3 regions of the Bacillus sp. 7894-2 genome follow, and region 1 is predicted to be linked to each of the others. Evidence: riboswitches for the same ligand, from Rfam matches in the RefSeq annotation. Region 1 holds a riboswitch; each other region holds the start of a gene.
What was found. A riboswitch is a leader RNA that binds a small molecule or an ion and turns the genes downstream of it on or off. The one in region 1 is predicted to bind thiamine pyrophosphate.
Positions count from the first base shown of each region.

Region 2: it holds a riboswitch for thiamine pyrophosphate, as region 1 does, so the genes downstream of both, CHI10_RS09095 (ABC transporter substrate-binding protein) here and CHI10_RS08030 (YkoF family thiamine/hydroxymethylpyrimidine-binding protein) in region 1, are expected to answer to the same signal.
Region 3: it holds a riboswitch for thiamine pyrophosphate, as region 1 does, so the genes downstream of both, thiT (energy-coupled thiamine transporter ThiT) here and CHI10_RS08030 (YkoF family thiamine/hydroxymethylpyrimidine-binding protein) in region 1, are expected to answer to the same signal.

Region 1 covers NZ_NPDG01000057.1:14,856-25,450, reverse strand. Annotated here, with positions in the region: gene CHI10_RS08065 (ABC transporter permease) at 1-1,061, opposite strand, end outside; gene CHI10_RS08060 (ABC transporter ATP-binding protein) at 1,054-1,953, opposite strand; gene CHI10_RS08055 (YhzD family protein) at 2,110-2,295, shown strand; gene CHI10_RS08050 (enoyl-CoA hydratase) at 2,342-3,133, opposite strand; gene CHI10_RS08045 (long-chain fatty acid--CoA ligase) at 3,350-4,972, opposite strand; gene CHI10_RS08040 (coproporphyrinogen III oxidase) at 5,119-6,633, opposite strand; gene CHI10_RS08035 (Cof-type HAD-IIB family hydrolase) at 6,841-7,707, opposite strand; TPP riboswitch at 7,925-8,026, shown strand; gene CHI10_RS08030 (YkoF family thiamine/hydroxymethylpyrimidine-binding protein) at 8,113-8,718, shown strand; gene CHI10_RS08025 (ECF transporter S component) at 8,720-9,316, shown strand; gene CHI10_RS08020 (ABC transporter ATP-binding protein) at 9,300-10,595, shown strand, end outside.
Region 2 covers NZ_NPDG01000058.1:113,336-123,930, forward strand. Annotated here, with positions in the region: gene CHI10_RS09065 (RNA polymerase sigma factor) at 1-231, shown strand, start outside; gene CHI10_RS09070 (hypothetical protein) at 206-814, shown strand; gene CHI10_RS09075 (hypothetical protein) at 899-1,639, opposite strand; gene CHI10_RS09080 (ABC transporter ATP-binding protein) at 1,746-2,486, opposite strand; gene CHI10_RS09085 (ABC transporter permease) at 2,483-3,250, opposite strand; gene CHI10_RS09090 (thiamine-binding protein) at 3,247-3,540, opposite strand; gene CHI10_RS09095 (ABC transporter substrate-binding protein) at 3,555-4,559, opposite strand; TPP riboswitch at 4,672-4,780, opposite strand; gene CHI10_RS09100 (YkvA family protein) at 4,859-5,272, opposite strand; gene tatA (twin-arginine translocase TatA/TatE family subunit) at 5,511-5,690, shown strand; gene treP (PTS system trehalose-specific EIIBC component) at 5,970-7,373, shown strand; gene CHI10_RS09115 (glycoside hydrolase family 13 protein) at 7,464-9,140, shown strand; gene treC (alpha,alpha-phosphotrehalase) at 9,185-10,595, shown strand, end outside.
Region 3 covers NZ_NPDG01000015.1:25,011-35,605, reverse strand. Annotated here, with positions in the region: gene CHI10_RS03140 (AAA family ATPase) at 45-1,775, opposite strand; TPP riboswitch at 2,042-2,144, shown strand; gene thiT (energy-coupled thiamine transporter ThiT) at 2,210-2,809, shown strand; gene CHI10_RS03130 (hypothetical protein) at 2,909-3,178, shown strand; gene CHI10_RS03125 (hypothetical protein) at 3,300-3,539, shown strand; gene qoxD (cytochrome aa3 quinol oxidase subunit IV) at 3,613-3,918, opposite strand; gene qoxC (cytochrome aa3 quinol oxidase subunit III) at 3,919-4,524, opposite strand; gene qoxB (cytochrome aa3 quinol oxidase subunit I) at 4,514-6,490, opposite strand; gene qoxA (cytochrome aa3 quinol oxidase subunit II) at 6,480-7,472, opposite strand; gene CHI10_RS03100 (spore germination protein) at 7,849-9,348, shown strand; gene CHI10_RS03095 (GerAB/ArcD/ProY family transporter) at 9,338-10,270, shown strand; gene CHI10_RS03090 (Ger(x)C family spore germination protein) at 10,433-10,595, shown strand, end outside.

The DNA.
Region 1 (10,595 bases):
ATGAGCATCGGAGTAAAGAATGGAATATAAGACGTGATCGTTACAAAGGAAGCTTCCGGCTGGCCTAAGCCAAACATAGCAATCATAAAGCCTGCCACAACCATCATAGTCATTGGAGTAATCATCTGCTGGATATCTTCAATCCTGCTTACAAGCGAACCAAGAAAAGCCGCCAGTGTGGCGTAAAGGAAATATCCAAGAATGAAAAAGATGAGTGCATAAGCGATAGTCGAAGCCGGAATGTTTCCAAATCCAAAGAATTCAAAAAAGCCGCCTTCCATCGTATCAAGATTCTGTTTGACTGAAAAATAACCGACTAATAGAATGAGAGCCATCTGTGTCAGACTAAGCAGCCCGATTCCCAATATTTTTGCGAACATCTGCTTGATTGGCGAGACACTGGATATCAGTATTTCCATGACACGGGAAGACTTTTCTGTCGCTACCTCCATGGCAATCATATTAGCGTATAAGATGACTGCAAAATAAATGATGAATAACAGAACATAAACAAGTCCTCTTGCCTGATTCAGTTCTTCTTCTGTTTTAGCGTTTTCTTCAAGAGCGGTCTTATCAAAAGGCACCGGCTCATACAGTTTGCTTAATTGCTCCGGGCTAAGGTTTATTTGAGTGGCGGCCATTTGCGTTTTCAGCTGCTGCAGCCCGCCCTGCAATTCGGATGGGATGGCTGAATCGGCTATACTTCTTGCTTTATAGGCTGCTTCAGGCAGCTCTTCTTCTGTAAAGGATAACAGTAAAAGTCCTTTATACTTTTCATCCTTAACAGCATTTTCTCCTTCTGCCTCTGACCCTTTGTAGGCAATTAAAGATATCTTGTTATTCAGGGCATCCATTTGTTCCTGAAGAGGAGCTAACAGCACCCCTGTCTCATCGATTACTGCAATTCGTTCTTCATCATCCTTATTAAAATAATCAATAATACCGGATAAGTTGGCAAGCCCTGCAACTATCGCCACAGTAATGAGGGTCGTAACAATAAATGACTTGGTCTTCAGCTTGCTTAAATAAGTATGAAGAAGAATCGTCATAAAGTTATTCATAGGAAGCACCAGCCTTTTCTATAAAAATATCATTCAGAGACGGCTCTTCCAAAACAAATTTACGGACAAACCCCTTCTCTGCAACCTCTTTGAAAATGGCTTCAGCGGCATCTTCACCGGAAATCTGCAGCTGAATGCCCTCAGCTGTCTGTCTGGCTTTCACCACTCCCCTGCTATCCTTTAAAAAGCTCAAATCATAATCGGCATGGATAACCAGATTCTTTCTGCCGAAGGAACGTTTAATTTCTTTTAAAGACCCGTGCACTACCGGCCGTCCTTTTTGCATGATGCATAAATGCTCACAAAGCTCTTCTACATGCTCCATCCTATGTGAGGAAAAAACAATCGTTGTACCGTTATCCCTTAACTCCAGTACAGCATCCTTCAGCAGTTCTACATTAACCGGATCCAGTCCGCTGAATGGTTCATCCAGAATTAAAAGCTTTGGCTTATGTATAACTGCAGTAATAAACTGGATTTTCTGCTGGTTTCCCTTTGAAAGCTCTTCAATTTTTTTATTGGCATATTCAGGAACTTTGAATCTCTCAAGCCAATAAGTTAATTCCTCTAAACAGTCCTGCTTTGCCATCCCTCTCAGCTTAGCTAAATAGATAACCTGATCTTTGACCTTCAGCTTTGGATATAAGCCTCTTTCTTCAGGAAGGTAGCCTATCAGCGGGCTGGTTGAATAATCGATGGGATTTCCATTCCACGTAATCTTTCCTCCACTGGGATCCAGTAGTCCCAGTATCATTCGAAAGGTCGTTGTTTTACCGGCGCCATTCGCCCCCAGGAATCCAAACATCTCACTTTCGGGAATAGAAAGTGACAAATCATCCACTGCCGTAAACTTACCAAACCGCTTTGTTACATGCTCAAGCTCTAAAGCCATATTGAATTCCTCCTTTTCCTATTTAGCAATACGTACAGAATGGGAAAAAGTTCCCTCATATAAAACTATTTTTCCGAATAAATTTTGCACATTCTAAGAAATTATGCAAGAATAATAGTAACTATCTGAATTTTATAATAAGAGGGGTGTCCCATTATGAAGACTTACAAGCTTACTGCATTTGAACAGGACGGGGAAAAGATACTGGATGAAGCATTCCAGGCAGCTTCTGATGACGAAGCTAAGAGTGTTGGAGAAAATCTCCTTAAGGAAAAAGGGCTGAATGAGAAAACTCACCGCTGCACTTCTCCTGCAGGCAAGCTGATTTTGTTTCATAGATAGGAAGAAAAGCAAAGGGCTCAGCTCTTTGCTTTTCTTCTATCAATCTTTATTTCCCCTTAAACACAGGCTTTCTTTTCTCAATAAAGGCCTGGATTCCTTCTTTGTGATCCTCTGTTTGCCGCATTTTATGCTGACCAAGCTTTTCGAGCTCAAGCACTTTCAGCAGGAGCGGCCGGTTTTTATCAGCAAGAATTTTCTTTGTCTTAATCATTGCTTCTGTTGGTCTGTTCAGCCATTGGCTTAATTTTGCATCAACTGCCGTGCTTAAATCAGCTTCTGCTATTTCGTGAATCAGCCCCATTTTTAGTGCTTCATCTGCAGTAAGCACATTTCCTTCCCAGATTAAATGCTTCGCTTTCTCTTCGCCAATGCGCTGCTGCAGGAAGAAGTGAGCCCCACCGTCAGGAATTAAGCCAATTCCAATAAAATTCATGGCAAGCTTGCTGTTCCTGTCTGCCATTATATAATCAGTGGCAAGTGCCAGGCTGAGTCCCAAACCGGCAGCTGCCCCTGTTACAGCACTGATGGTCAGCTTCGGCATGCTATAAAGAGTTACAGCCAGCTCGCTGATGCATTCCATCACATCCGGGAAATCGCTTTCATTTGTTTCCAAAAGCATTGTTTTAATATCCCCGCCTGAGGAGAATGCGCGCCCCCTTCCTTTCAATACAACAATATCAATCTCATCTCTTTGGCCAATATCTTTCATGGCAGCCAAAAGCCCTTTCAGCATTTCTACATTCAATGCGTTCAATGATTCAGGCCTGTTCATTTCAACCGCCGCCACACGCCCATCAAGCTGAACACTTACAGTATCAGTTACAAAATCTGTTGTCAAAATCTTTCCCCTCCTTTAAATGCTTCTTTTATTATAAAGAGTATTATTATATTTAAAAAGCTTTTTGTCTAAAAATTTTTAATTTTGTCACTTATTTGTCACTTCCTCGATACGCTCTCTCAGAAAGAACTGTAATTGACCCATTTAGCTAAGCCAAAAACTAATTTGATGATATTAAAAACAGCATCCCAAAAGGATGCTGTAAATGACCCATATTTACTTTGCATGTCCTGTATATTCTTTTTGGACCTGCTCTCTTAAAGCCATTTTTAGGAACTTTCCTACAGAGGTTTTTGGTATTTCCTCAAAGAAAAGTATTTCATCCGGAAGCCACCATTTTGCAAATTGCGGTTTCAGGAAATTATAAAGCTCCTCTTTTGTGGTCTGCCCTTTAAATGGCTCTTTCAAAACAACGCATGCCACCGGCCTCTCCTGCCATTGCTCATGCGGGACAGCAACAACCGCTGCTTCAAATACCGATTCATGAGCCATTAAGGCATTTTCGATATCAACGGAAGAAATCCACTCCCCTCCGCTTTTAATTAAATCTTTTGTTCTGTCAACGATTTTCATAAACCCTTCTTCATCAATGGTTACGACATCTCCTGTGTAGAGCCAGCCATCACGGAATGCCTCATTGGTCCGTTCATCCTTATAATATTCAGAAGCAATCCATGGGCCTCTTATCGCTAGTTCCCCCATTTCCTTTCCGTCCCATGCTGCTTCGCCATCCTTGCCGGCAATCTTCATTTCCAGCCCAGGTACAAGAATGCCCTGTTTGGATTTTATATCCAGCTTCTCTTCTGCTGAAAGCTCTTCCTGATAGCTTTTTAAAGTCGAAATAACAACAAGCGGGCTTGTTTCAGTCATTCCGTAGGCATGCATGAATGGAATTTTATGCTTTTGCTCGAAGGCTTTAATCATGCCTTTTGGCGCTGCTGAACCTCCACATAGCACCGATCGGAGTGAGCTCATATCATAGTTATTTTCATCAAGTTCTTTTAATAATCCAAGCCAGATTGTCGGCACTCCGGCTGTTATGGTAACTTTCTCAGATTGAATAAGCTCTGCCAGAAGTTTAGGTGTAAAATATGGCCCCGGCAATACAAGAGTGGTTCCAAACCAGACAGCAGCAAACGGCAGCCCCCACGCGTTTACATGAAACATCGGCACTACCGGGAGAGCGATATCTTTCTCGCTTACCGCTGCACTGTCTGCCATCCCAAGCGCCATACTGTGGAGAACAATGCCTCTGTGGGAATAGACGACCCCTTTAGGGTTACCAGTAGTTGCTGAGGTATAGCACATTCCCGCTGCCGAATTTTCATCCAGATCATCAGGATATTCATAGGCACCGCCTGCTTCATCGATAAGCTTTTCATAATGATATACCGGCGAAAGAGAAGTCTCCGGCAATTCTTCTTCATCTGTCATAATGATGAACGCCTTGACCGTCTTCAATTTATCCTTAACCTTCTCAATTAGCGGTACAATGTCAGGGTCGATCAGCAGCACTTTATCTTCTGCATGGTTAATAATATATGTAATATGCTGAGGTGACAGACGGATATTAATCGTGTGAAGAACGGCTCCGCTGCATGGGATGGCGAAATAAGCCTCCAGGTGGCGATGATGATTCCAGGCCAGTGTCCCGACCTTATCCCCTCTTTCCACTCCCAGCTTTTGCAGGCTTTCTGCCAGCTTCCTGGTCCTTTCTGCAATCTGCTTATATGTCAATCTCTGAATTCCGCCAGCCGTTCTTGATACGACCGTTTTCTTTGGAAAATATTTTTCTGCCCGCCTGATCATTTGCGTCATAGTCAAAGGTGTCTGCATCATCATTACAATTCCCCCTTTTTAGAAAACGCTTACATTTAGAAACATAGAAATCTATGATCTTGTACCTATTCATTCTCTTTATTTTCAAGAATTCCTTTAATATTTTTCTTAATTTTCCAAAATATATTCACTAAAAGAATCCCCGCCTATTCGGCAAGGGATTCATGTTTATTAAATAGCTCTTTTAATATTTTCAATTTCTCATCTGTATAATGTTCAAAGCTGTCATTATACGATTTTGGATCCTTCGGGTTTGCAAAATGAGTGATTTTTCCTGTCCCGGGATCAATGAACTTACTGGAAGCTCCGCACCCAAGCCCGATAATTGTCTGCTGTTCTTCCATAATCATAATGTTATAGATGCTTTCCTGATTTGGAAGGGCATAGCCGACATTTTCAAGATTGCCGAGAATATTTTTCTGGCGATAGAGATAATAAGGATGGTAATTATGAACTTTCGTCCAATCCTCAGCCATGTCCATCATTTTTTCAATCTCTTCACGATCGGCAACTTTATATTTTTGCTTGTTCTTAGTCATTTCCGAAGCTCGTTTAAAGGATAAAGTATGAACAGTCAGGGATTCCGGCATTAATTTCTCTGTTTCACCCAGAGTATGCGCAAATTCCTGAACCCCTTCTCCAGGCAATCCAATGATCAGATCCATATTGATATTGTTCATGCCCATATTACGGGCCAAATGGAATTTATCCACGGTTTCTTCCACTGTGTGGTGACGGCCAATTGCTTTCAAGGTCTCCTGAATATAGGACTGAGGATTAATGCTGATACGGTCAATATTCCATTTTTTAAGCACTTCAAGCTTTTCAGGTGTAATCGTATCAGGACGGCCTGCTTCCACAGTGACCTCCCGAATGTTTTTTACATCCGGGAAAGATTCATACATTTCCTCATAAAGCATATCCATCTCTTCTGCCGTAATGCTTGTCGGGGTCCCTCCGCCATAATAGACAGTGGTGATTTTCACATTATTTTCTTTCAGCCAATCACCAATTTTGCGCATTTCAAAATGAAGGCCGCCAAGAAATGAGTTAACAGAACCCTGCCTGCCATTAATCGCATAAGCAGGAAAAGTACAATACGCGCACTTTGTCGGGCAGAACGGAATGCCAATATATATGCTTACCTCTTTTTTCAAGTCATAAAGATCCGGTACCACAGCAAGCTGCCGGTCTACAATATTCTGCATAAGCTGAATTTTTTCATCTGTAATCAAGTACTCTTCCTTCAGCTGATGATGAGCTTCCTGGAGAGGTGTCTGATTCTGCATGGCACGGTGAAGCAATTTTGTGGGACGTACTCCGGTCAGAATCCCCCACTTCTGGGTAATGCCCGTCCAGTCCTGCAAAACAGTCAGGTATACATGTGATACTGCATTCTTCACTTGTCTGAAAGTCTCTTTTTCTGACTCAGCCGGAACAAATTCTTTTTCAAAAGTGGCAGTAAGGTTCCTGCTGTCTTTATCAGTAAGCTTAGCAAAGGCTTTAATGCGATCTCCCTGCTCAAGCTGAAAAGAAATTGTCAAATCTGCTGCAGCATTCTCACCCAGCAACACTTCACATTCTTCAAAAAAGAGGTTTCCGATCAGCCGGAGCGGACGATGGAACCGTTCATCCTTTATGCCTAAAATTGATATGTTCAAATCTATCACCTTTTTTTAAAAAATATAATAAATCTGCCGGTGTTCAATCTCACGGGCAGCTGCATAGTCTTTATTATTCATGTTGACAAACTCCTTTTAGTGTACAGAACTGGGGAAACAAGGTCAATATACTATTGACTCGCTTTATCCAATGCCCTAAATCAAAAAGAGAGCCGATCTGCCTTGACCGGACTCTCTTTCATGCATTTATTTCAGCAGATTCATTTTCTTCAGAAAGTCGATTGGATGCTGTTTGCGGAAATGTTCTTTAACCATGTAGCTTACGCCGCTCTGGTCATTGGATCGTGTCAGCCAGTCTGCTGCTTTTTTTACTTCTGCCGGAGCATTACCCATTGCCACCCCCAGACCGGCGGCTTCAATCATTTCCAGATCATCTTCAGAATCTCCAATTACGACCATTTGGTTTCTGGAAATTCCAAGGTGTTCACATAAATAGAGCAGCCCATTCAGCTTTGAAACTTCTGAAGGAACAATGTCCATCCTCAGATCATTCAGTTTAATGACTTCTACATTTTCAAACATGCCCCAGATGGCTGTCTTAGCATCCTCAAGGTCTTCTTTATCTTCAAAGTACACTTCAATTTTTGGCGGGGTGACCGGCTCGTCTAAGATGGTGTCACTTAATGAATCCACAAATTGCTGGGAGTAAAAAATGGGATCGCCGGTTGTAAAAACAGTTTTAGCAAGCATATTGGTATTGAGCTTCGTTTTGTTGGCAAGGGAATATTTTTCGTGCACCAGCCTGATTTGACAGGTAAAGCCTTCAAGCAGGCGCACGATTTCAAACGTTTCATCTTCCTGAATTCTTTTTACAAAGATCGGCTTTTCCTGGGAAGCTGCAATATATGCTCCCCTGTGAGTGACCAGCAAAGAATTGATTTTCAATGCTTTGGCCACTTTTTTCGCGGATGGAAAGCTTCGGGACGTAACAAGTGTTACATAAATTCCCTTTTGCTGCACATATTCTATCGCTTCTTTTGTTGATTTATGAAGTCTTCCATTTGTTTGGAGTAGTGTTCCGTCTATGTTTAAAGCAAGCATTCTGTATATCATCCAATTTGCCCCCTATTCTCGGTGTAAAATTGTCCTATTACACTTTTATGAAGGGAAGGACTGGATTAGAACATGACATGGACAATGGAGAAATTTTTTCATAGCTTAACCGCTGCTGTCTGATTTCACAGATCATTTGATATAAAAAAGATAAATTATTCATTTACATTTTGTTTGCTCCGTATTAAGATGGAGTCATTAAAAACTGCATATCCAAGTTTTGCACTAGGGGAGCTTTTTGGCTGAGAAGAACAATCCGTTCTGACTCTTATCACCCGATCTGGATAATACCAGCGTGGGGAAGTGCAGGTGAACGGCTATCATTTATTTGTATTGATAACATTCAACTGCATTTCCTATGGGAATGCAGTTTTTTATTTTCATAAATAATAGGAGGATGGAAAAATGCAGGAAAATTTTTTATGTGGGACTAGTGAAATTACAGGGTGCAGGTTTTCAATTTACCCAATGACTGACAGGTTTGCGGAGGTTATTTTATCAGCACTAAAAGAAGTGGATACGAGCAAGGTATGGATGGAAACTGATGATGTGAGCACCTGTGTGCGTGGCAGGTCCATTCATGTTTTCGATGTGGTCAAAGCTATTTACCTTGAATCAGTTAAGCATGGAGATCATGTAGTGTTTAACGGGACTTTTTCAAATGGATGTCCCGGTGATACTGCAGGCGATGCTTATCTTGCTGAAAATGAGGAACGGGCAAATGAAGAATCAGCAGCAGTAATCAGCCAGGAAGTCGCTGTCCAGTTCGCCCTTTATCCGATGGGGATTCCTGATTACATGAACGTCATTATGGACCAGGTCGAACTCGCTGCGAATCGGGGTACTTTTTCTAAAGGAGTTCATTATGCTTCAAGACTGGATGGAGATGCACACGCTGTTTTTAAAACACTTGAGGATGCTTTTGAAAACTGTAAGAAAAGCGATTCTACACATATTGTTATGACGGTGAATATGTCTGCCAACAGTCCATCCAAAAAGGAGGCTGAGTAAAATGCTCGAAAAGTGGAAGCTTCGTGAGGTCATTGTCCTGTCTGTACTTGCTGTCGTGTTTGCAGTTGTATATCTGGCGTTCCTGCAATTTGGCAACGTGCTATATGGAATGTTCGGCTTAATTGGCTATGATTTGATTTTTGGCATTTGGTTTGTTGTTTCAATCATCGCAGCGTACATAATCAGAAAGCCCGGAGCAGCCTTTTTATCGGAAACCATCGCTGCAGCCATTGAAGTCATGATCGGCAACGCAGTTGGTCCCCGCCTGATTCTGTCAGGGATGATTCAGGGGATTGGAGCGGAAGCTGTTTTTGCGGCTACAAAATGGAATAATTACCGGACATGGGTGTTAATTGCTGCCGGAATGGGCTCATCTGTTACTAGTTTTATTTGGGGCTATTTCATTTCCGGCTATGCGGCCCTCTCACCCGGTTATGTAACAGCTATGTTTTTTGTGAGGCTGATCAGCGGTGCTTTACTGGCTGGATTGCTGGGCAAATGGCTGAGTGAGAGCCTTGCGAAAACTGGGGCATTAAACAGCTTTCCAATTGGAAAAGAGCGGAAAAGGGGAAAACCGGAAAATGGAATTACAGCATAACCGGCATATATTAAAAACCGAACAGCTTTCCTTCAGGTATGAAGATGTGGAAAAACCTATTTTTAAAGATGTGCAATTCAGCCTTTATCCAGGGGAAGCAGTTCTATTATTGGGCCCAAGCGGATCGGGAAAAAGCACACTTGCTTTCTGCTTAAATAAATTGTATCCGGAGGCCGTTGATGGCGAATTGGAAGGGACCATTTCATTCAAGGAAAAGATGCTTGCGGAATTCGGTCCTGGCGAAATTAATCAGCACATTGGCATTGTATTTCAGGACCCTGAAAGCCAATTTTGCATGACCACAGTCGAGGATGAGCTGGCCTTTGGACTTGAGAATATGAAAACACCTAATGATGAAATCGAGAGAAAGATTGATGAAGCATTAGAGCTTGTTCATCTTTTGCCGTATAGACATTCCTTAATCCACACTCTTTCCGGGGGCCAAAAGCAAAAGCTAGCACTGGCATGTGTATTGTCATTAAAACCGGATATCTTGATTTTGGACGAACCGACAGCAAATCTGGACCCGGCTTCAAGCTATGAACTCACACGCATCATTAAAGAGCTTAAAGAAAACCAGGCAATTTCCCTTCTAATCATTGAGCACAAGCTGGATGATTGGATTGATTTGACCGACCGGTGCGTGGTCCTAAACAAGGAAGGAGAAATTTTATTTATTGGAAGCACGGCAGATTGCTTTAATCAATATGCAGAAGAACTTCTGCTTGAGGGCATCTGGCTGCCAAGCACGGTTAGAGCCGGCCTATCAGGAAAAAAAGCTGGGATCTACAGCGGGGAAAAGCTTCCGTTAACTGATCGGGAGCTAATTGCTGGATTTGTAAATCCCTCTGCTGCACTTCAGATTTTAGATAACAGGAAGAAAAAACACCAAGCTCCTGAAGAGCAGATCATCCTATCAGCAGAGAATCTATACTTTAATAAAGCTGGTAAGGACTTGCTAAGAAATATTAGTTTTTCTGTTAAAAAAGGTGAATTTGTGGCAATTGCCGGTTCAAATGGATCAGGAAAAACAACGCTTTCCAGACTGCTGGCAGGATTATCTGCTCCATCCAAAGGCAATATTCTTTTTAATGATCGCCCCCTTTCCCAGTGGAAGGAGCAAGAGTTAAGACAGAAATCAGGTTGCGTTTTTCAAAATCCCGAACACCAATTTATTGCAGATTCTGTCTATGATGAAATTGCCTTCAGCCTAAAAATACAGCAGATTCCTGACGCCGATATTCAAAAAACAGTTCAGGCTGCTCTGCTTCAAGTGGAC
Region 2 (10,595 bases), on a different contig from region 1:
AAGGGTGAAAAAGTGACACTCTTATATGAAGCAATCCGCCATTTGAAGTTGAGCTACCAAGAAGTGCTGATTTTGAGAAAAATAAAGGAGTTTTCCATAAGGGAAACGGCTGAAATCTTGAATTGGTCCGAAAATAAAGTGAAAATCACCACATCCAGGGCACTCGCAGCGCTAAAAAAAGAATTGCAGAAAAGGGGGGAAATCCATGAAGAGCTCATTCGGATCCGATAATTCCTTTCGAGAATTGGGACGTATTCCGCGGTCTCAAAAGCAAAAGCAGGAGAGTCTGCAAAAAATATTGAGGAGCATAGAGGAAAAACCTAAAAGAAAGAAAGCTATTTTCCCGAGATTTTTATCTGCTGCCGCTGTAATGGCTGCTTGTGTTATGTTCGCTTTCATTATTTTTTCTGAGGATTCTATGACAAGAGGCAGCAGCAGTTCAGAGATGCTTGGAAACAGCTTTATAAGTCAAACCACTATTGCTATATCAGAAACCGAGAAATCCTTCTCTGCCGATGGAAAGTATACGGCTGAAACCGCGACAGTAAAAGATCCAAAGTGGGAAAAAACGGCAAGAAATGCGATAAATTCGGCAATCCCTTCAGAGGCAGTCATTGATGCCAAACCAATCTATGATATCCAATTTAATTTAAAGGGAAAAGAACCGGTAAAGATGAAAGTCTGGAACGAGCAAGGCGAAGTTTACTTTAAGCTAATTGACAGTGAAGAAATTTATTCAGTTCCTGCCGGAGAAGGTGCCATATTTATCGAGTCTTTAGAGGCAATCGCACAAAGCATTCAGAACACTCCTTAATTTGACTCCTGTAAGGGGTTCGAATATCGCATCAGGCACGAAAGGATAACAAAAACGGCTAAGCGATTCGCTTAGCCGTTCTTTTCATTGTATAGGGCAATAGGTTCTCCATTCTCCGTCAACGCACACCTTATGGCGGGGAACATAGCATTCAATGACCACAGAATCCGGATTCAGCCCGTTTTCTTCAAGCTGGAATGATACTGAAGCTTCAGACTCAGTGTTAGCGGATGAGCAGGGATATCCGCCGCGCCATTCATACTTTGTACAGTAGTAGCATAGCTGGGCGGATGCTGTGGCTTTATCGGAAGAAACTGTTTTGCTTTTGGCCGCTTCTTTAATCAGCTGTGTTTTTTTCAATTCTACTTCTGTTAAATAATCAGTAAAGGTGCGGTTTTTGGATATATCTATTTTTGTCTCCTTTTCAGACTTCAAGTCTTTTACGTAAAAAGCCTGTTCCTCAATAAGCCTGCTGTAATCAACCAGCCACACTTTTAATCCCTTCCCGGACTCAAAGGAGAATGATAGAAGGGATGAGAAATTTACAAGAGCTTTTTCATCTAAGGAAATGTTTTTTTCGTTGTATTCAATTTCATATTGCACTGTCCAGCCATATTGTTTTCCTTTTTCATCAATAAGAGCTTTTGGCTGGGTGGAGGCATCTTTTAATATAGAAGCTTTGAATTCCTTAAACTCATCAGATTTTAACACGGATTTCATGAAATCTTTCTCAGTCAAACCTGCCGAATTACTTTTGGGCTGTGCAGAAACATTGCCTGAGAAAACTAGTAAAATAGTCAAGAATAAGAAAATATACTTTTTCATCACATACCTCCTAAAAGTATTGTCCAATATAAGATTAACCTATATTTCCATAATTAGGAATGGTGCGATGTGATTATATACGGCTGGTATATTTTAACTAGTCTGACTAAAATGACAGCTCTTTCAGTGCATGATGGATGCTTCTTTTGCATTCAAGGAAATTTTCATCCAGGAAAATTTCCTCCATTCGCGGCCGCCCAAAAGGCACTGTATATTCCTGAAGCACTTTAGCAGGCTTGCTGCCGAGTATTAATATTCGATCAGAGAGGTAAATGGCTTCTTCGATATTGTGAGTGACAAACAGAATCGTCGGCTTATGTTCATTCCAAATATCGAGAAGCCATTTCTGCATATCAAGACGGGTAAGCTCATCCAAAGCTGAAAAAGGTTCATCCAGCAGTATGATTGGCTGCGGGCTTAATAGTGCCCGGATAAAGGCGGCCCTTTGCTTCATGCCTCCTGATAATTCATGCGGAAATGCATTTTCATAGTCACCGAGTCCCGCTTTTTGAAGCATTTTTCTGGCTGCTTCCGGATTCGCTGTCCCCATAATTTCCTGGCCAAGCAGTACATTCTGAAGGATGGTTCTCCATGGCAACAGGGAAGGTGTCTGGGGCATATAGCTGATTGAACCGCGTTTGCCGGTGATCTCAACATTCCCAAGAGTTATGGACCCTTCATCAGGCAGGAGAATCCCGCCAATCAGGTTAAAGATGGTGCTCTTTCCGCTGCCTGATGGACCTAAAATCGAAACAAACTCTCCTTCATTTACTTGAAAACTCAAATTGCTTAAAACCTGATTTGAATCGAAACTTTTCGTTAGAGAATTAACCGCTAATTGTATCATTTCCCGTCACTCTCCCTGGACTTCCATTTAATAAGCAAACGTTCTGCCAGTAATATTCCTCCAAAAAGCAGCAAACTTAACAGCATAATCGCAAGTATGGCTACAAAAACACGGTCTGTCCGAAATGAAGAAGAGGCTAGAGTCATATAAACCCCTATTCCGGCTTTAGCTCCGAGCCATTCAGATATTACAGCACCCATCACACTATAGGTTGCAGAGATCTTTAGCCCGGAGAATAAAGATGGAAGGGAATGGGGAAGCTCAAGCTTCCAAAAAAGCTGTCCTTTGCCGGCCCCTGCCATCAGCATATAATGCCTGAGTTCTCCCGGAGTCTGCCGAAAACCATCCAATGCTGCAACAGTAATGGGGAAGAAGCATACCAGCGTAATGACAATAAGCTTTGGAAGAAGGCCAAATCCAAACCAGACAACCAGCAGAGGAGCCAGAACAATTATTGGCACATTCTGTGAAAGGATGAGGAGAGGGTAAACAGACTCCCTAATAAAAGGTAATAAGTGCAGTATTACAGCTGTAAGCAATCCGAATGCAGTGCCAATCGCAAATCCCCAAAGGGAAAGCTGGACTGTCGATTGAAGATGCGGGCGGAAGCCATCCCAGCCCAAAACCGCCTCCTGAATGATATCTGTTGGTGGAGGCAGGAGCCATGCAGGGACTCCTGCCAGATTTACCGCCAGCTCCCAAAAAATGAATAAAAGGAGGAGAACCGCAGCCGGCCTCCATCCTTTCCTTAGCACATTGATCATGGACGGTACTTCTCCGTTAAATCACTCATTTCAATACCATCGGGCTGATAGAGTATCTTAACCTGTGAGATTACATTGCTGCTTCCTATTTCAATCATTTTTCTGTTCATGTCAGCAATGATTTTCAGTAAATGTTCTAAATCGCCTTCCATCGTTGTTTCGAGGGGATGCACTTCGTACTTAACGCCGGATTGCTGAATGATACTGATTGCTTCATCAACGTAAGGAATAACACTTTCCCCATCTTTTGTTTTTGGTATGATTTGAATGCTTACAAGTGCGTTTGCCATTTCATAAACTCTCCTTATTCCGGCAGGAAGTCATTTGTAAATGCTTTGCCGGCATCTAATTCTTTATCTAAAAGACCATTTTCATGCATCCAGTCTGCATAGTTTTCCCAGACCTCAAGCTTTTGTTCTCCCCATCTGGGAGCATCGTCCTGATAGCGCGGGGATAGCCACTCCTGACTCTTTTTGACCAATTCGCTATCCAGGTCTGGAGCATTCTTTAACAGAATATCAGCTGCTTCGCCCGGCTTGTCGATTGCAAATTCATATCCTTTAGCTGCAGCATTTACAAATGCTTTGACAGTTTCCGGATCATCTTCAATCATTTTTTCACTGGTAGCGAGAACAGGCGTGTAGTAATCCAGTTTTTCTGAGTAGTCTGTGAGGTAGACCATATTAATCTTTTCCCCCCGAAGCTCAGCTTCTACACCTGTCCATCCGTAATAAATCCATGCGAAGTCTATATCTCTTTTAACCGCCGTAAAAAAGTCTGCATCTCCCATGTTAACTATTGACACCTTTTCCGCATCCGCATTTTCCTTTTTCATTAGGGAGTCAATTACTGATTTTTCTAAAGGAGCTCCCCACCCGCCATACGTTTTTCCTTCAAAGTCTTTCGGTGATTTAATGTTTTTTTCGACAGGGGATGCAAAACCGGAAGTATTGTGCTGAATGACAGCCGCTATTGATACCAGCGGCACACCCTGTACACGGGCTTCTGTAATGCTTTCCTGATAGCTGACACCGAAATCAGCCTTGCCTGATGCCGTCAATTGATCTGCACCTGCTTCGCCTGGCATGATAATTTCGACATCGAGCCCTTCTTCTTTAAAATAGCCTTTTTCTTTTGCGGCATATAAGCCGGTATGATTGGTATTGGGTGTCCAATCCAGTACGACAGTAACTTCTTTCAATTCTTGTTTGCTGCCTGCATCTTCATTTCCAGTTTCAGCATTCTGACCGCTGCCGGCACAGCCGGTTAGCAGCAGCAGCGCAGAAATAGCTGCTAAACATTTTTTCATAGAGAAACCCCCCAGAAGCTTTTATGTAATAAGGAAAGTTGATATTAGTCTGCCCTGAAAAAATAAAAAACGCCCCGGCATAAAACCGGGACGCATATAAAAAACATTTTAATATGTTTAAGAATATGTTCCCTACGCCGGTATTAGCCAGATCAGGTTCAAAGGGTCAGCATCTTAAGGATGAAGTCTCAACCGGCACACCGGTTCCCCTACATTTCTTGCTATTTAATTTTAAAAGGCATGAATACTTTCCTTGATTTATTATAGCAGACAATATCAAAATGGACACCATTTGAAAGTTATTTCATTTCAATAGTCCGGCTTTCTTTCCAGGTTTTGAATTTCTCAAGTTCACCTGTAATCTGGCTGACGGCAAAACCAAGTACTGCTGCATCATCAAGAATACCCATTCCAATTAAAAAGTCTGGAACCAGGTCGATAGGAGAGACAAAGTATAGGATGGATGCAATAATAAAGATAATTGATTTTTTGGAGATATGCCGGTAATCGCCTTTTGACCATGCCTTAACTAAATCGATCAGCAGCTGAAACTTTTCCCATATATCACTTAACGAAGATTTGTTTTTCTCAGCTTTAAGTGTAGCCTTGTTTAGCAGACCTTTTGTTTTTTCAGGATCCTCCGCATAACGTTTTGCCCTGGAAGAAAATTTTTTATAGCCGTCCTTATAATCTTTCGTTTCTATGTCAGGCATAGCCATCACTCCTATATTGATAATTCGTAAAACAGTTATAATCTATTATTTACCGCATACCTGACATGACATAAACATTTAACCAGGAGAAAAAAATGGAAAAAGCAGTACGGCAGATTTTTATTATAGATTTTATAAAAATATCTCATACTATGATTTTATGAGCCAATCCCCTATAATGGACAATGAACATGATTACTGCTGTTTCAAGCGATATGATATATAAGGAGTGTTCAGCATGTTATCAAACATCGGTATTCCAGGCTTAATTCTCATCCTGGTTCTTGCTCTTATTATTTTTGGTCCTAAAAAACTTCCTGAAATAGGGAGAGCATTCGGGGAGACCTTAAAAGAATTTAAGAAATCTACCCGTGATCTCACTAAAGATGATGATGATGATAATGATAAAAGAAAATAGCCTACTGGTTTAGAACCGGCTTTGCAGACGATTAGTCTCGAAGCCGGTTTTTCTTTTTTATGGCTTTCAAACCGAGTGAATGGGTATATAAAAGAAGGAAAATAAAAAATAGTTGACTAACATGTATATACAGGATAAAATGAAAGCGTAAACAGTTCATGTATATACAAGTTAGTTTGTGTGTAATGGATAGATTTATAAAAATCGAGAACGATAAATGAGAACCTTAAAACTGTTTTTTTCTTTAATATGAAAACGGTAACAGGAGGAGAGCGTAGAATGGCCACAAATAAAGAGTCAGCAGAGCAAATCGTAGAAGCTATCGGGGGCAGGGATAATATCGCTGCGGCCACTCATTGTGTAACAAGGCTGCGTTTTGCATTAAAAGATGAAGGAAAAGTCAATAAAGAAAAGCTCGAAGATATTGATATTGTAAAAGGTTCATTTTCCACCAATGGACAATTCCAGGTTGTGATTGGACAAGGCCTCGTTGATAAAGTATATAAAGAAATGACAGATACAACCGGTATTGGTGAATCGTCAAAAGAAGAGACCAAAAGTGCAGCTGCCGAAAACTTAAATCCCCTGCAGCGTGGAATTAAAACACTGGCTGATATTTTTATTCCTATCCTCCCGGCTATCGTAACAGCTGGTTTGCTGATGGGAATCAACAACATTATGACAGCCCCGGATATTTTCTTCGATGATAAGTCGTTTGTTGATGTTTATACAAACTGGGCTGATCTGGCGAGCATCATTAACCTGATTGCCAATACGGCTTTCGTATTTCTTCCAGGCCTGATTGGATGGAGTGCTGTAAACCGGTTTGGCGGCAGTCCGCTTCTTGGTATGGTGCTTGGTTTGATGCTGGTGCACCCTGATCTTTTAAATGCATGGGGCTATGGTGCAGCAGAGGAAGTCCCGAAGTGGAATTTATTTGGTCTTGAAATTGAAAAAGTAGGTTACCAGGGCCAAGTGTTGCCTGTATTATTTGCTTCATATGTTTTGGCTAAGATAGAAGTATTTCTGCGAAAAAGAATTCCTGATGCGTTTCAGCTTCTGACTGTCGCGCCAATCGCTTTGCTTATTACCGGATTTCTTTCTTTTATTGCCATCGGACCAATTACATTCACGATTGGCAGCTGGATTACAAATGGGGTTGTCGGAATCTTTGATGCTGTTCCGGCCCTTGGAGGCTTGATTTACGGAGGATTATATGCACCTCTTGTTATCACTGGCATGCATCATACATTCCTGGCAGTCGATCTTCAGCTAATCGGCAGCATTGGCGGCACGTTTTTGTGGCCGATGGTGGCACTATCCAATATTGCACAGGGTTCAGCCGCTTTTGCCATGATGCTGTTAAGCAAAGGGAACGAAAAGCTGAAAGGGCTTGCGCTCACTTCTTCCATTTCAGCGTGGCTGGGTGTAACGGAGCCGGCGATGTTTGGGGTTAATCTTCGCTTTAAGTATCCGTTCTTTGCAGCGATTATTGGGTCAGCTGCAGCAGGCATATTCATCACTATAAATGGTGTTAAGGCACCGTCAATTGGAGTAGGCGGCTTGCCGGCATTCTTCTCCATCTTTGCGGAAAACTGGGGTGCTTTCTTTATCGGAATGGGGATTGCCCTAGTTGTGCCGTTTGTATTAACTTTAGCTTTCTCGAAATTTAGAAAAGCTTAAATAAAATGATTGATGCCATGGAGTTCTATGATTCCATGGTATTGCCATTTTTAGGCTTGCTCAATATTTTAATATACCGGAGGTTGCATTATGAAGAAGCAATGGTGGAAAGAGAGTGTAGTTTACCAAATCTACCCTCGAAGCTTCATGGACAGCAATGGAGATGGAATAGGAGATTTAAAGGGAATTATCTCAAGACTTGATTACTTGAAAGAGCTTGGTATTGATGTGGTCTGGCTTTCTCCAGTTTATAAATCACCCAATGATGATAATGGCTATGATATCAGTGATTATCAGGATATTATGCGTGAGTTTGGAACAATGGAGGATTGGGAAGAGCTTCTTGGAGAGCTGCATACAAGAGGCATCAAACTCATTATGGATCTGGTAGTGAACCATAGTTCAGACGAGCATATCTGGTTTTCAGAAGCAAGGAAATCGAAAGATAATCCATACAGGGACTACTATATATGGCGTGAAGGAAAAAGTGGAAAGGAGCCGAATAACTGGGGCAGCAATTTCGGCGGATCTGCCTGGGAGCTTGACGAAAGTACAGGAGAATATTATTTGCATCTGTTTTCAAAAAAACAGCCTGACCTCAACTGGGAGAATCCGAAACTGAGAAAAGAAATTTACGACATGATGACCTGGTGGCTTGAAAAAGGGATTGACGGGTTCAGAATGGATGTAGTCAACTTTATCTCCAAAGTGGAGGGACTTCCAGATGATGAACCAAAGCCAGGGAAGAAATATGCTTCTGGAAGCAAGTATTATCGAAACGGCCCAAAAATTCATGAATACCTGCAGGAGATGAATGAAAAGGCCTTATCGAAGTATGATGTAATGACTGTCGGTGAAATGCCTGGTGTAAATCCGGAGTGGGCTCGGCAGTATACAGGTGAATCACGCAATGAGTTAAATATGGTCTTCCAGTTTGAACATGTTAGTCTCGATAACGGGCCAAATGGCAAATGGGACCTCAAACCCCTTGATCTTTTTGATCTAAAAACAAATCTGACCAAATGGCAAAATGAACTGGATGAGGTTGGCTGGAACAGTCTTTATTTTAATAATCATGATCAGCCGCGCTCTGTTTCAAGATTCGGGAATGATGGAGAGTATTGGGATAAGTCAGCAAAGATGCTGGCAACATTGCTGCATATGATGAAGGGAACTCCATATATTTATCAGGGCGAAGAAATCGGAATGACGAATGTCCGTTTCTCAAGCATTGATGAATACAGAGATATAGAAACACTTAACTTTTATAAAGAAGCTCTTAACGATGGCTGGACAGAGGAAAAAGCACTGAAGGCCATCTATGCAAAAGGGCGTGACAATGCTAGAACGCCAATGCAATGGGATTCTTCCAGGCACGGAGGATTTACGGAAGGAACTCCATGGATAAAAGTAAATCCTAACTATAAAGACATTAATGTCGAAAAGGCCATGAAAAACCCTGACTCTGTTTTTCATTATTATAAAAAGCTTATAGAAATCAGGAAGAAAAATGAAATTATTATTTACGGAAAGTATAACCTTATACTCGATCAACATCCCGAAATCTACGCCTATACAAGAACACTCGGCAATCAGACTCTTCTTGTCATGTGCAACTTCTATGGCGGAAACACTGAAGCAGAACTCCCTGCAGACCTCCAGCAGAAAAAATTTGAACCGCTGATTGGGAATTACAATGAAATACAAATTGGCAGAACCATAAAACTTCGTCCATACGAAACTCAGGTGCTTCTCTTTAACAGCTAAAAGAAAAGCATTATTCTAAATAAACTAAAACAGGGTGATTCTAAATGAAACAACCATGGTGGAAAAAAGCAGTAGTTTATCAAATTTATCCGAAAAGCTTTAACGACACGACAGGAAATGGAGTTGGAGACATTCCTGGAATTATTGCCAAGCTTGATTACTTAAAAGAATTAGGTGTGGACGTCGTCTGGCTGACACCCATTTATAAATCTCCGCAGCGTGATAACGGATATGACATCAGCGACTATTTCAGCATCCATGAGGAATATGGAACAATGGCAGACTTTGATAAGCTACTTGAAGAAGCCCATAACCGGGACATGAAAATCATTATGGATATTGTTGTTAACCATACTTCCACTGAACATCAATGGTTCCAGGAAGCAAAAAAATCAAAAGACAATCCATACCGCGATTTTTATATCTGGAAAGATCCAAAGGAAGGTGGAAGCGAGCCGACAAACTGGGAATCCAAATTCGGCGGAAATGCATGGCAATATGATGAAGCAACCGGCCAATACTATCTTCATCTTTTTGATGTTACACAGGCTGATTTAAATTGGGAAAATGAAGACCTTCGCCGCAAAGTGTATGACATGATGGAATTCTGGTTTAAAAAAGGTGTAGATGGCTTTAGACTTGATGTAATCAATCTGATTTCCAAAGATCAGGATTTTCCGGATGATGACGGCTCTGTACCTCCGGGCGACGGAAGAAAATTCTATACCGATGGCCCTCGTGTTCACGAATTTATGCATGAAATGAATGATAAAGTATTCTCAAAGTACGATAGTATGACAGTTGGGGAAATGTCATCCACTACAATTGATCATTGTATAAAGTATTCCAACCCCGAGCGGGAAGAATTAAGTATGACTTTCAACTTTCATCATTTAAAAGTCGACTACCCTAATGGAGAGAAATGGGCACTCGCTGATTTTGATTTTACGGCATTAAAGCAAATTTTATCCAAATGGCAAACTGAAATGCACAATGGGGGAGGCTGGAATGCTTTATTCTGGTGCAATCATGATCAGCCTCGTGTTGTATCAAGGTATGGTGATGACAAATACTATCATCGTGAATCTGCTAAAATGCTGGCTACAGCCATCCATATGATGCAGGGAACTCCTTATATTTATCAGGGAGAAGAGTTTGGCATGACAAACCCCGGGTTTGAGAGGATTGAAGAATATAGAGATGTAGAATCACTGAATGTTCATTCTATTCTTAAGGAAAAGGGAATGGCAGAAGAAGAAATAATTAACATTCTCAAAAGCAAATCTCGCGATAATTCCCGGACGCCTGTTCAGTGGAATAGTACCGAAAATGCCGGATTCTCCGATGGAATCCCATGGATTCATGTCGCATCCAATTTCAGGGAAATCAATGCCGAAAACGCATTGAAGGACGAGAATTCTATTTTCTATCATTATAAAAAGCTGATCCAGCTTC
Region 3 (10,595 bases), on a different contig from region 1:
AAAGACCAAATAAAACCGGCCCTATGAGAAGGGGCCGATTCCGATCATGCTATAACCAATTCTGCCTTCAATTCTCCAGCAAGCTCCTGGACTTCGCTGCCTTCCAATGTTTCTTTTTCCAGAAGGGCTTCTACCAGTTTCTCAAATTGAGGCTGATGATTGGCGATAATCAATTCGCATCTTTCTAATGCTTTTTGGAATAGATCCTGCATTTTAGCTTCTTTTTGTCCTTTGTTGAAAGTAAGCTCGAAGCCGTTATCAAGTAACCCTGTATCAACCATTTGCTCTATGATATGCTTCGCTTGTTTAACATCACCGCTCACCCCAATGCTGTGCTCGCCAAGAATCATTCGTTCTGATACACCGCCGGCGAGTATCATCGCGACCTGGTCAAGCAATTCACTTGTTGTCGATAAGTGAAGTTCTTTTTGAATAGGAGCTACATACCCAAGGGCTTCGCCACGCGGAATGATGGTTGCTTTCCGGACGGAACCCGGTTTTGTTAAGGCAGCCACTAAGGCATGGCCTGCTTCATGGATTGCAACCCGCTGCTTCGTTCCGGCATCTTGCAATGCACGTGTGGTCGTTCCCAAAATGGTACGGTCCAGAGCGTAATCCAAATCTTCTTTTGAAATAATTTCCTGGCCGTTTCGGACTGCTCTGCGGCTTGCCGTTTCGAAAAGGGAATGAAGATCTGCGCCTGAAAATCCGGAAGTGCTTTCTGCAAGATCGCCCAGAGTTGTCATAACATCTTCAGCCAGCAATCTATTTCTCGTATGGATATTGATGATCTCTCTCCGACCCTTTGTATCTGGAAGAGGGACATTGAAAGAGAAGTCAATTCGTCCAGGACGCAGGAATGCTTCGTCGAGCATATCCTTCCGGTTTGTGGCGGCAATAAATAATATTCCATCATTGGAATGTCCGCCGTCAAGCTGGACCAGCAGTTCAGTTAATGTTTTTTCACTTTCTTCTCCGCCATGCTGCTTTCTTCGTCCTGCAAGTGCATCTACTTCGTCAATGAAGACGACAGCAGGAGCATGCTTTCTGGCATTCTGGAAAAGGTTTCTGACACGGGATGCACCAACACCTACGAATAATTCATTAAACCCGGAACCGCTTGTTGAGAAGAAAGTTGCTCCAAGCTCCTTGGCAATTGCCTGAGCCAGCAGGGTTTTTCCCGTTCCGGGAGGTCCGTATAAGAGAATTCCCTTCGGCGGCTTGATCCCCATTTTTAAAGAGCGCTCAGGTTCTTTTAAAATGGATAGAGTCTGCATGATTTCCTCTTTCATTTCTTCCTGGATCCCGCCAACATCTTCAAGCGAAATAGTAGGCAGGGCTTTAGGCTTCGAGACACTTTGCTTCATTGTATTTGTAGCGCCCATTCCGCCTTTTCCTGATTTAAACAGGTAAATTCCAACGGCAATGAACAAAAGGACTACACCGCCCAGAATCCAGGGGGTTAAAGGTCCTGTGTTTGCGAACGAATATTGTATATTATAGGTTTCTACTAATTTATCAACCATCTCACTGTTGGGAGGCACATGGGAGATGTACTCTCCGTCAGGAGCTGTTATCAGAAGTTTTCCATTTTTATATTCCTGTACTGCAACAGTCTTTCCATCCTGGGAAGCTATAATTTTTTCCACAGAAGAGAACGGGACAGTCACATCCTTTTTTCCTGCTTGTACGGTCCAAATAACCGCAGCCAAAATCACCGTGACTACCAATGCAATAGAAATAATCGTCGAAGGCTTCTTAAGACGTGATTTCAACTATTTCCCTCCTCATTGAACATATCTACATTATAAGAAATTAAAATTGTTAAATACAGGGTTTTACACTTTTTAAACGTTGTAAATTATGGAAAAATAATTTTATCTGCTAGAAAGTGTGCTACAACAGCGTTCAGAGGCTATTGATTTGTGAAAAAATTGTGACAGGCAGGGAGGTACCTGTTTGATATATTTAAAAAATTTTCACCAGGGACCACTTTTCACTCTTACTCATTTCATATATACTAAAAGCGGATAATTCAATAACGTGCCACAAGGGGAGCATATCGCTGAGAGTGAACAGTTCGCTGTTCTGACCCTTTGAACCTGTTAGTTAATGCTAGCGCAGGAATGTGGAATGATAGGCAGATATAACTTTCTGCCTGCTTGTTCTCCCTTGGGGTATCGTCACGAGACTAAAGGGGGATTTTTTTATGAAGAAATTAAGGTTAATTGCAATGATAGAGGCTTCGTTCTTTGCTGCCTTTGCTATCATTCTTGATTTTCTGCCATCCATCAAGCTGTCGCCATCCATTTCCATATCTGCCGCGATGATTCCCATTTTCATTCTGGCTTTCAGGTGGGGCTTTAAGGTCAGCTTCATTGCAGGCCTCTTATGGGGGATTTTGCAGATTGCCATGGGGGATGCCTGGATTGCCACTCCGCTTCAGGCATTTATCGAGTATTTTGTGGCATTTGCCTGTATTGGATTTGCCGGTTTGTTTTACCGCGTTATCCAAAATCAGCTGCGCACCGGCAATAAGAAGAAAGCGCTGGGCTGGGTGGTCGTGGCGGTATTTATCGGAAGCCTCGCCCGATATTTCTGGCATTTCATAGCAGGTGTGCTTTTCTTCGGAAGCTATGCACCTGAAGGGATGTCACCGGTCCTCTTTTCCTTCCTGGCAAACGGCGCAACCATGCTTGGAGCGGCCATTCTCTGCTCAATCGTGGCTGTCTTAATTATTTCATCGGCACCGAGATTAATCATTCGAAAATCGGTTGAAAGTCTTCAAACTCACAAGAATGCTTCATGATATATATGCCTCTTTGAAGTATTTCAAAGAGGTTTTTTTATATATTGGGAAATTGCTCCTGAAAAATGGGTATATTACTCAAAAAGGGGAGTGAAGACTTTGTCCAATACATTGCAGGGAAACATTATCACAGGTGTTTTTGATGTGGAAGCCAGTGCCTTTGAAATCCAGAAAGTAAAAAGCTTCAGTACCCAGTCAGTTCTCAACAAAAATCAATGTGAAACTCTGTATAACTATCTGTCCCTTCATGAAGAAGATGAGGGAGGGCAAATCATTACACTTTACGATCAAATGCCGCTCATGCTGACCCGGCAGGAAATATGCAGTCTTAAGAAAGATTTGGAGAACATTAAAAAGCTATATCAGTAGAAAATCGCTTTGCAGCTTGCAGAGCTTTTTTTTACGCAAAAATTATTTTGACAACTTTGTGACAAAAAGTTTGACAAATTTGTGAACATAGTTAGAATATTAAATAAAAGGAGATGGGGATATGACACTTCAACAGCAGCGCGTATTGCATTTTTTCAGAAATAGTACAGCAGCAGGAATTATTTTAGGTTTTATTGTTTTTATTTCAAGCTTTTTTGTAAGCGGCATCACAGGCGAGTATGTATTATCCATCGGCTTAAGCATTATGGTTTCTTCCATGCTGCTTTTCGGATTCGGATTTTTTATCAATGTAATGGAAGAAATGACAAAGGGAAGCAAGGGAATCAGACAATACAAATAAAACCGGCCTCCAATGGGGAGACCGGTTTTTTTATACTGTCTAGCTCCAGCGTCGTGATCAAGGCGCTTCTATCCTAATGTGAAGCATGTCCAGAGGTTAACACCCAAATAGAACCGACTACAATAACAATCACCATAAATACGGCATAAATCATATTGACCAGGTTCGTCTTGCCGTCTTCACCTTCTCTTAAGTGCATGAACATGAACAGCTGCATGCCTGCCTGAACGACAGCCAGTGAGCCGATGATCCACATGATCACTTTAAAAGAAAGGTTCGTTTTCAAAGCAATTCCTGCTGCTGCAAATGTCAGCACAAGGGAAACTACAAATCCAATGACATGGCTTATCGGGAAGCTTTTTGATTGATGATGCTCCATTTAAGCCACCAGTCCTTTCAGATACACAAATGTGAAGATAAAGATCCAGACTACATCAAGGAAGTGCCAGTAAAGGCCGATAATAAACGTTTTCCTTGCAGTAGTAGGGGTAAGGCCTCTTTTTAGAAGCTGGATGATAACCATCGTTGCCCAGCCAATTCCCAAAGTTACGTGAGCTCCATGTGTTCCCAGTAAAACAAATAAGCTGGAAAGGAATGCGCTTGTCTGCATCGTTGCGCCTTCATGGGCATAATGAATAAATTCATTAATCTCCATGAACAGGAAGCCTGCGCCAAGAGCCAGGGTAATCACCAGCCAGGTGATTAGCCCTTTAAGGTTATGCCGGCGCATTTCAAAAATGGCAATGCCCATTGTAAAGCTGCTTGTCAGAAGGAGCACGGTCTGTATCATGACATCCTTGATGACAAAGATATCTTTATGTGTTGGCCCTCCTGCAAAGCGTTCATATAAAACTCCATATACTCCGAACAGAGTGGCAAACAGGACGATTTCAGCGCCAAGGAAAACCCAGAAGCCAAGAATATTCATGCGGTCCTGCTCAGTTTGATATTCAAGCGGCAGAGTCGTATCCACTTTAGCTGACATGATCGTGCACCTCTCCTTCTGTTTTTCTCCACGCATTTTCAATTCTATGAATCTCTTCTTTTGAAACATGGAAGCCTTCATTGTAATCGAATGAACGGATAATCAATCCGGCAAAAATGCCAATTCCGGCAACAGCTGCCGCGATGTGCCATTCAAACACAAGGAAGAAGCCTGCGATGCCAAAGATAACACCCATATAAATCGGTACCCATGAGTTGCTTGGCATATGAATTTCTTCTATTTCACTGTCATGCAATGTTAAGCCTTCATTCTTTTTCTTCATGTGCCAGAATGGATCAAGTGATTTCACTTCCGGCAGCTTCGCAAAGTTATAGAACTGAACAGGTGATGCAGTAGACCATTCCAGTGTTCTTGCATCCCATGGGTCGCTTGAGATGTTTCTGTCCGCATAGCGGATGCTCCAGTAAATGTTATAGCAGAATACAGCGAATCCGGCTGCGAGAACAATAGAACCAATCGCTGAAAGCATGAATAGAGGTGCAAAGCCTGATTCGGCAGAGTATGTGTATGCACGTCTTACAGCTCCGTTTAATCCAAGGAAGAACATAGGCATGAATGTTACGTTAAAGCCGATAACGAATAGCCAGAAATGCCATTTTCCGAGTTTTTCATTCAGCATGAAGCCGAACATTTTTGGCCACCAGTAGTACAGGCCTGCAAATACCGCAAACACGACACCCGGAATTAATACATAGTGGAAGTGGGCAACCAGGAATAAGGTATTGTGATACTGATAATCCGCTGCACCCATTGCCAGCATGACGCCTGTAACCCCGCCGATGACAAAGCAAGGAACGAATGCAAGTGCCCAAAGCATCGCAGAAGTTATTTTTATGCGGCCTTTCCGCATCGTAAACAGCCAGTTGAACATCTTAACTCCAGTCGGGATGGCAATCGCCATCGTCGTGATGGAGAAGAATGAGTTAACTGCAGGTCCTGAACCCATTGTATAGAAATGGTGAACCCATACAACCATACTTAGAAGGGCAATTCCAAGGATGGAAAATACCATCGATTTATATCCAAACAATGATTTTCTTGAAAAAGTTGCAATGACTTCGGAGAAAATCCCGAAAGCAGGAAGGGCAACAATATATACCTCAGGGTGTCCCCATAGCCAGAACAGGTTAGCCCAAAGCATATCCATGCCTCCGCCGGATACGGTAAAGAAGTGTGTTCCATATAGACGGTCAAACGTCATCAATGCCAATGCGACTGTGAAAATAGGGAAAGCAGCCACAATCAGAATGGATGTTACGAATGTAGTCCACGTAAACATCGGCATTTTCATCAGTGTCATGCCTTTTGTTCTCATTTTTAGAATCGTGACGATAAAGTTGATACCTGTCATTAATGTACCGATACCGGCAATCTGCAGGGCAACTGCATAATAGTTATTGCCGATTCCCGGACTGAATTCCTTGCCTGCAAGAGGGAAGTAGGAAGTCCAGCCTGCATCAGGTGACCCTCCGATAACGAAGGAAATATTGAATAGCATAGCTCCGCTGAAGAACAGCCAGAAGCTTAGAGCATTCAGCTGAGGGAAGGCAACGTCACGTGCACCGATCTGCAGCGGAATGACAACGTTCATTAAACCAATCAAAAACGGCATCGCCATGAAAAGAATCATAATCACACCGTGTGTTGTGAAAATTTCATTGTAATGCTGTGAATTCAGGAATTCCATTTCAGGACGTGATGTCTGAGCTTTCATCAGCAGCCCGTCCATCCCGCCGCGGAAAAACATCAATACGGCGGAGATGATATACATAATACCGATTTTTTTATGATCAACTGTAGTCAGCCATTCTGTCCACAGGTATTTCCATTTTTTCAGATAGGTAATCCCTGCCACTGCACCAATCATTGTCAGCAAAATGGCAATCTGGGAACCTAGTATAAGGGGATCTCCAGTAATAAAAAACTCATCCCATTTAATGCCCATGATGGTCACCTCCATGGTTTTCTTCACTATCGTCATGGCCTTTATCTTCACCATGACCTTCAATTACATTCGGTTTCTCATTTTTATAATTATCGTCTTCTTCGAATGTCTTGCCCTGATACCCATGACCTCTGTAGAGTTCAGGATTTGTATATGCCTTAGAGTCGGGATCAGCATGATTCACCCATTCCAAATGAGTATTTGAATAGGTCAGCCTTCCTAAATGAGTAGGCTTCAGCAGCCCTACGTATTCTTTCTCTGTCAATTTAGGCGCTGTATCCTTAACATCTTCAACCCATTGGTCGAAATCCTCCTGGGTTTGGGCAAGCACTTCAAATTTCATATCCGCATAGCCGCGGCCGTTAAAGTTCGTATTCTGGCCTTCATATGATCCAGGGTTGTCTGCAACAAGATATAATTCTGTTTCCATTTTCGGCATGGTGTACTTTTGTCCGCCAAGTGCAGGCACCCAGAAAGATTGCATAGTGCTTGCTGAAGTCATTTTGAAAAGTACAGGTCTATCTTCTGGAATATTGACATAGTTCACCGTCTCAATTCCTTCTTCTGGATAACTGAAAATCCATTTCCAGTCTGCAGATGTAACATGTATGGTAATAGGCTCTTTTTCTTCGTAGCCCTTTGGTGCTTCTTCGAGAGCATAAAGTGTTTTTACGGTCGGGATCGTTAACGCAATGACAATTAAGATCGGAATCCCGGTCCAGATAATTTCAAGGAGTGTGCTTCCATGTTCCTCAGGCGGTTCATAATCCTTATTTTCTGGTTTCTCACGATATTTCCAGACGATGTAGCCGAATAATCCAAATACGACTACTACAACAAGAAGCATCCAGATCAGGGACCAGTTAATTAATTCGGTAATACTTCTTGCAACAGGGCCCTGCGGTTCAAACACAACCATATTACAGCCGCTGAGAATAAGCATCGGCAATATAGCTGTTAAAGAGAGCAGCATTTTCTTCATCTGATGGTTCATCTCCTTTAAACAAAAACTATTGTTAAATAATTCACAAATAATGTGCGTGTTTTCACAAACATACCAAAAAAATATATAGATGGAAAAATTGCACACCCTTGAAACACTTATTTAACTTAGTTATCACTGTGTAAATGATATTAACATAAGCAAAAATAAAAAGTTGTGACAAAAGTTAGAAGGAAATAAATGTAAACATTTGGTACAACACTTCATTTTCTGCAAATAGCATTACGGCAACGTTTTAACACCAAAATAAACTTTTGAACAACTTATGAACTTTAATTCAGTTAATTTTTCCCAAGGGATTTTTTCGATAATGGAGGATAAAATACTTAAAAAATCCGAATCGTGGTGCAGCAAGATGAACTTTCGCAACCTGAAAATCAAGAAAATCCGCAAACTCAATAAAAATACGGATCAATCTATGCAGCCGCCGCTATTATCTTTTGTGGATAAATTCGAAGAAACCCAGGATTTCAGGGAATGGAATATTCAAGTTAATGACCAGAAAATCAGGATATTTTACCTTGAGTCTGTTGTTTCAAAAGAGAAATTTTATGAGCTTGTATTTGTGCCCCTATCCAACTTAAAAGGGGAACACATTGAAGAGTTTTTGATTTCTCTCAACGGCAAGGAGACAAAAGATCAAGAAGAAATCATCAGCTTATTGTTAAAAGGGAGCTTTGCGGTCTGCCTTCCTGAATCACAGAAAATTTATATGGTAAGCTTTCCAAAAGAGCTGGAAAGAACGATCCAGGAACCTGTAAATGAAGTTGTAGTTAGAGGGTCGCATGATGGTTTTATAGAAAACCTGCAGACCAATATATTCCTGATCCGCAACCGTATCGAAAGTCCGGATTTAACTGTCAGCTATATGAACATTGGGACTAAGTCAAAAACGAAAATTTCATTAGTATACCTGAAAGGAATAGCAAATGAGGAGATTGTCAAAGAGATTAAGAGAAGACTTTCATTTATTAAAGCGGATTTGATTATCAGTCCCGGTTATATTGAAGAGTATATTGAGGATAATACATTCAGCATATTCCCGCAAATCCTTAACACAGAACGTCCGGATCGTGTAATGGCAAACTTAACGGAAGGCAGGATTATCTTAATGGCTGAAGGCAGCCCTACAGCTTTAATAATGCCTGCAACGTTTGTTACTTTCTATCAGTCACCTGACGATTACAATAGCAGATGGATACCGGCAACATTTATCCGTGTTCTCCGGTTTGTGAGTTTCGTCATAGCTATTACACTTCCGGGGATTTATATCGCCATTAATGCTTTCCATCATGAAGTAATTCCCCATGAATTAGTGATTCCGTTGAAAAATTCAGTTGAGGGAATACCGTATCCGCCATTATTGGAAGCGTTCATGATGGAACTGACCATTGAATTAATTCGTGAAGCAGGAATACGTCTGCCAAGGCCGATTGGGCAAACAATTGGAATAGTAGGGGGACTTGTCATTGGCGATGCGGTTGTTAATGCAGGGCTCATTTCAAATATTATGATTGTTGTGGTTGCTTTAACTGCGGTTTCCTCTTTTGTGGTACCGTCAAATGAAATGAGCACAACCGTCCGGCTCCTCCGTTTCCCTCTGATGATTCTCGCTTCCATAATGGGCTTTGTTGGTTTAATGTTTGGGATCATCTATATATTAATTGCACTATGCAGACTTGAGTCCTTTGGCGTTCCGTATTTTGCCCCGTTTGCACCATTTCGTCTAAAAGAAATAAAAGACACATTTATCAGGCTTCCGCTTTGGATGATGAATAAGCGCCCGCAAAGCTCGGGTGCCATTGATCTATTAAGGCAGAAGGATTCAAGAGGGTGGAAGAAGCATGAAGAATAAAGAATCAATCGATCTTCCTCAGCTTTTTTTTATCATTATTCAAACACAAATCGGAGTAGGAGTTTTATCTCTTCCCTTCACGATGTATAAGGCTTCAAAGACAGACGGCTGGATATCTCTGATGGTAGCAGGGGTCTTTGTTCAGCTCATTCTGACTATGTATTATTTCCTGCTGAAAAAATTTAATGGAAGTAATATATTTGACATCGCCAGAATAACAGCTGGAAAGATAATCGGAAACTTTATTATTTGCTTATATCTTCTGTATTTCTTATTGATTGGAGTAATGATCCTCTCGCTCTTTGACAAAATTATTGCCACATGGATACTGCCCAGAACTCCAGGCTGGGCAGTTGGAGGCATATTTTCTTTTTTGGCCGCCGCTCTTTGCAGGGAGGGAATTCGAGTTATTGGCCGATTTTATACATTGGTAACACCCTTGCTTCTTCTGCTGATCTTTTTGATCACATACACGATAAAGGATGCAAATATTTATTTTCTTTTTCCTATCGGTAAAGAAGGGATCAAGGATATTTTACTGGGAAGCAAAGAAGCTGTGATTGCAATGCTTGGCTTTGAGATGGTTCTGGTTATTTATTCACTGACAAATGCCGAACACAAGCGAAGATACCGTATAATTACCGGTGCCAATGCGCTAATTACTTTACTTTACACCTATTTGATCATTATCCACTTTATTTATTACAGTCCAGAAGAGATTGCGCTCGTTCCTGAACCGATGTTATTTATTTTAAAGTCCTATTCGTTTAAAATCATCGAACGAACCGATTTATTCTTTTTGTCCATTTGGATTATTTCCGTGTTCACTTCTTTTGTGAGCTACCTTTATATGTCGGCAAAAAGTGCAAAAAGATCCCTAAGGGGAAAAACCGCTTCTTTGTTTATCTTTTTACAGCTGTAATTTTCCTTGGCGCCAGTGGAATCATGTCAATTATAGGATTAACAGAGAAGCTATCCCAAGTGATGTCTTATGTCAGTTTACTTTTTATTATTATAATCCCTTTCCTATTGCTGGTCTTTTCTTACGTATTTAAGAGAAAACAAAAAGGGGGCAGCAGCCGTTATGATTATCATTAAAAGAATACTTCTTCTCCTGATGATCAGCATCTTCCTGACCGGCTGCTGGGATCAGAACTTATTAAAGGAAGCAAGGCTTTTTATGAGCGCAAGCTTTGATCTTGAACCTGACGGCAAAATACGTGATGGCGTTACATCACCAATTCTGG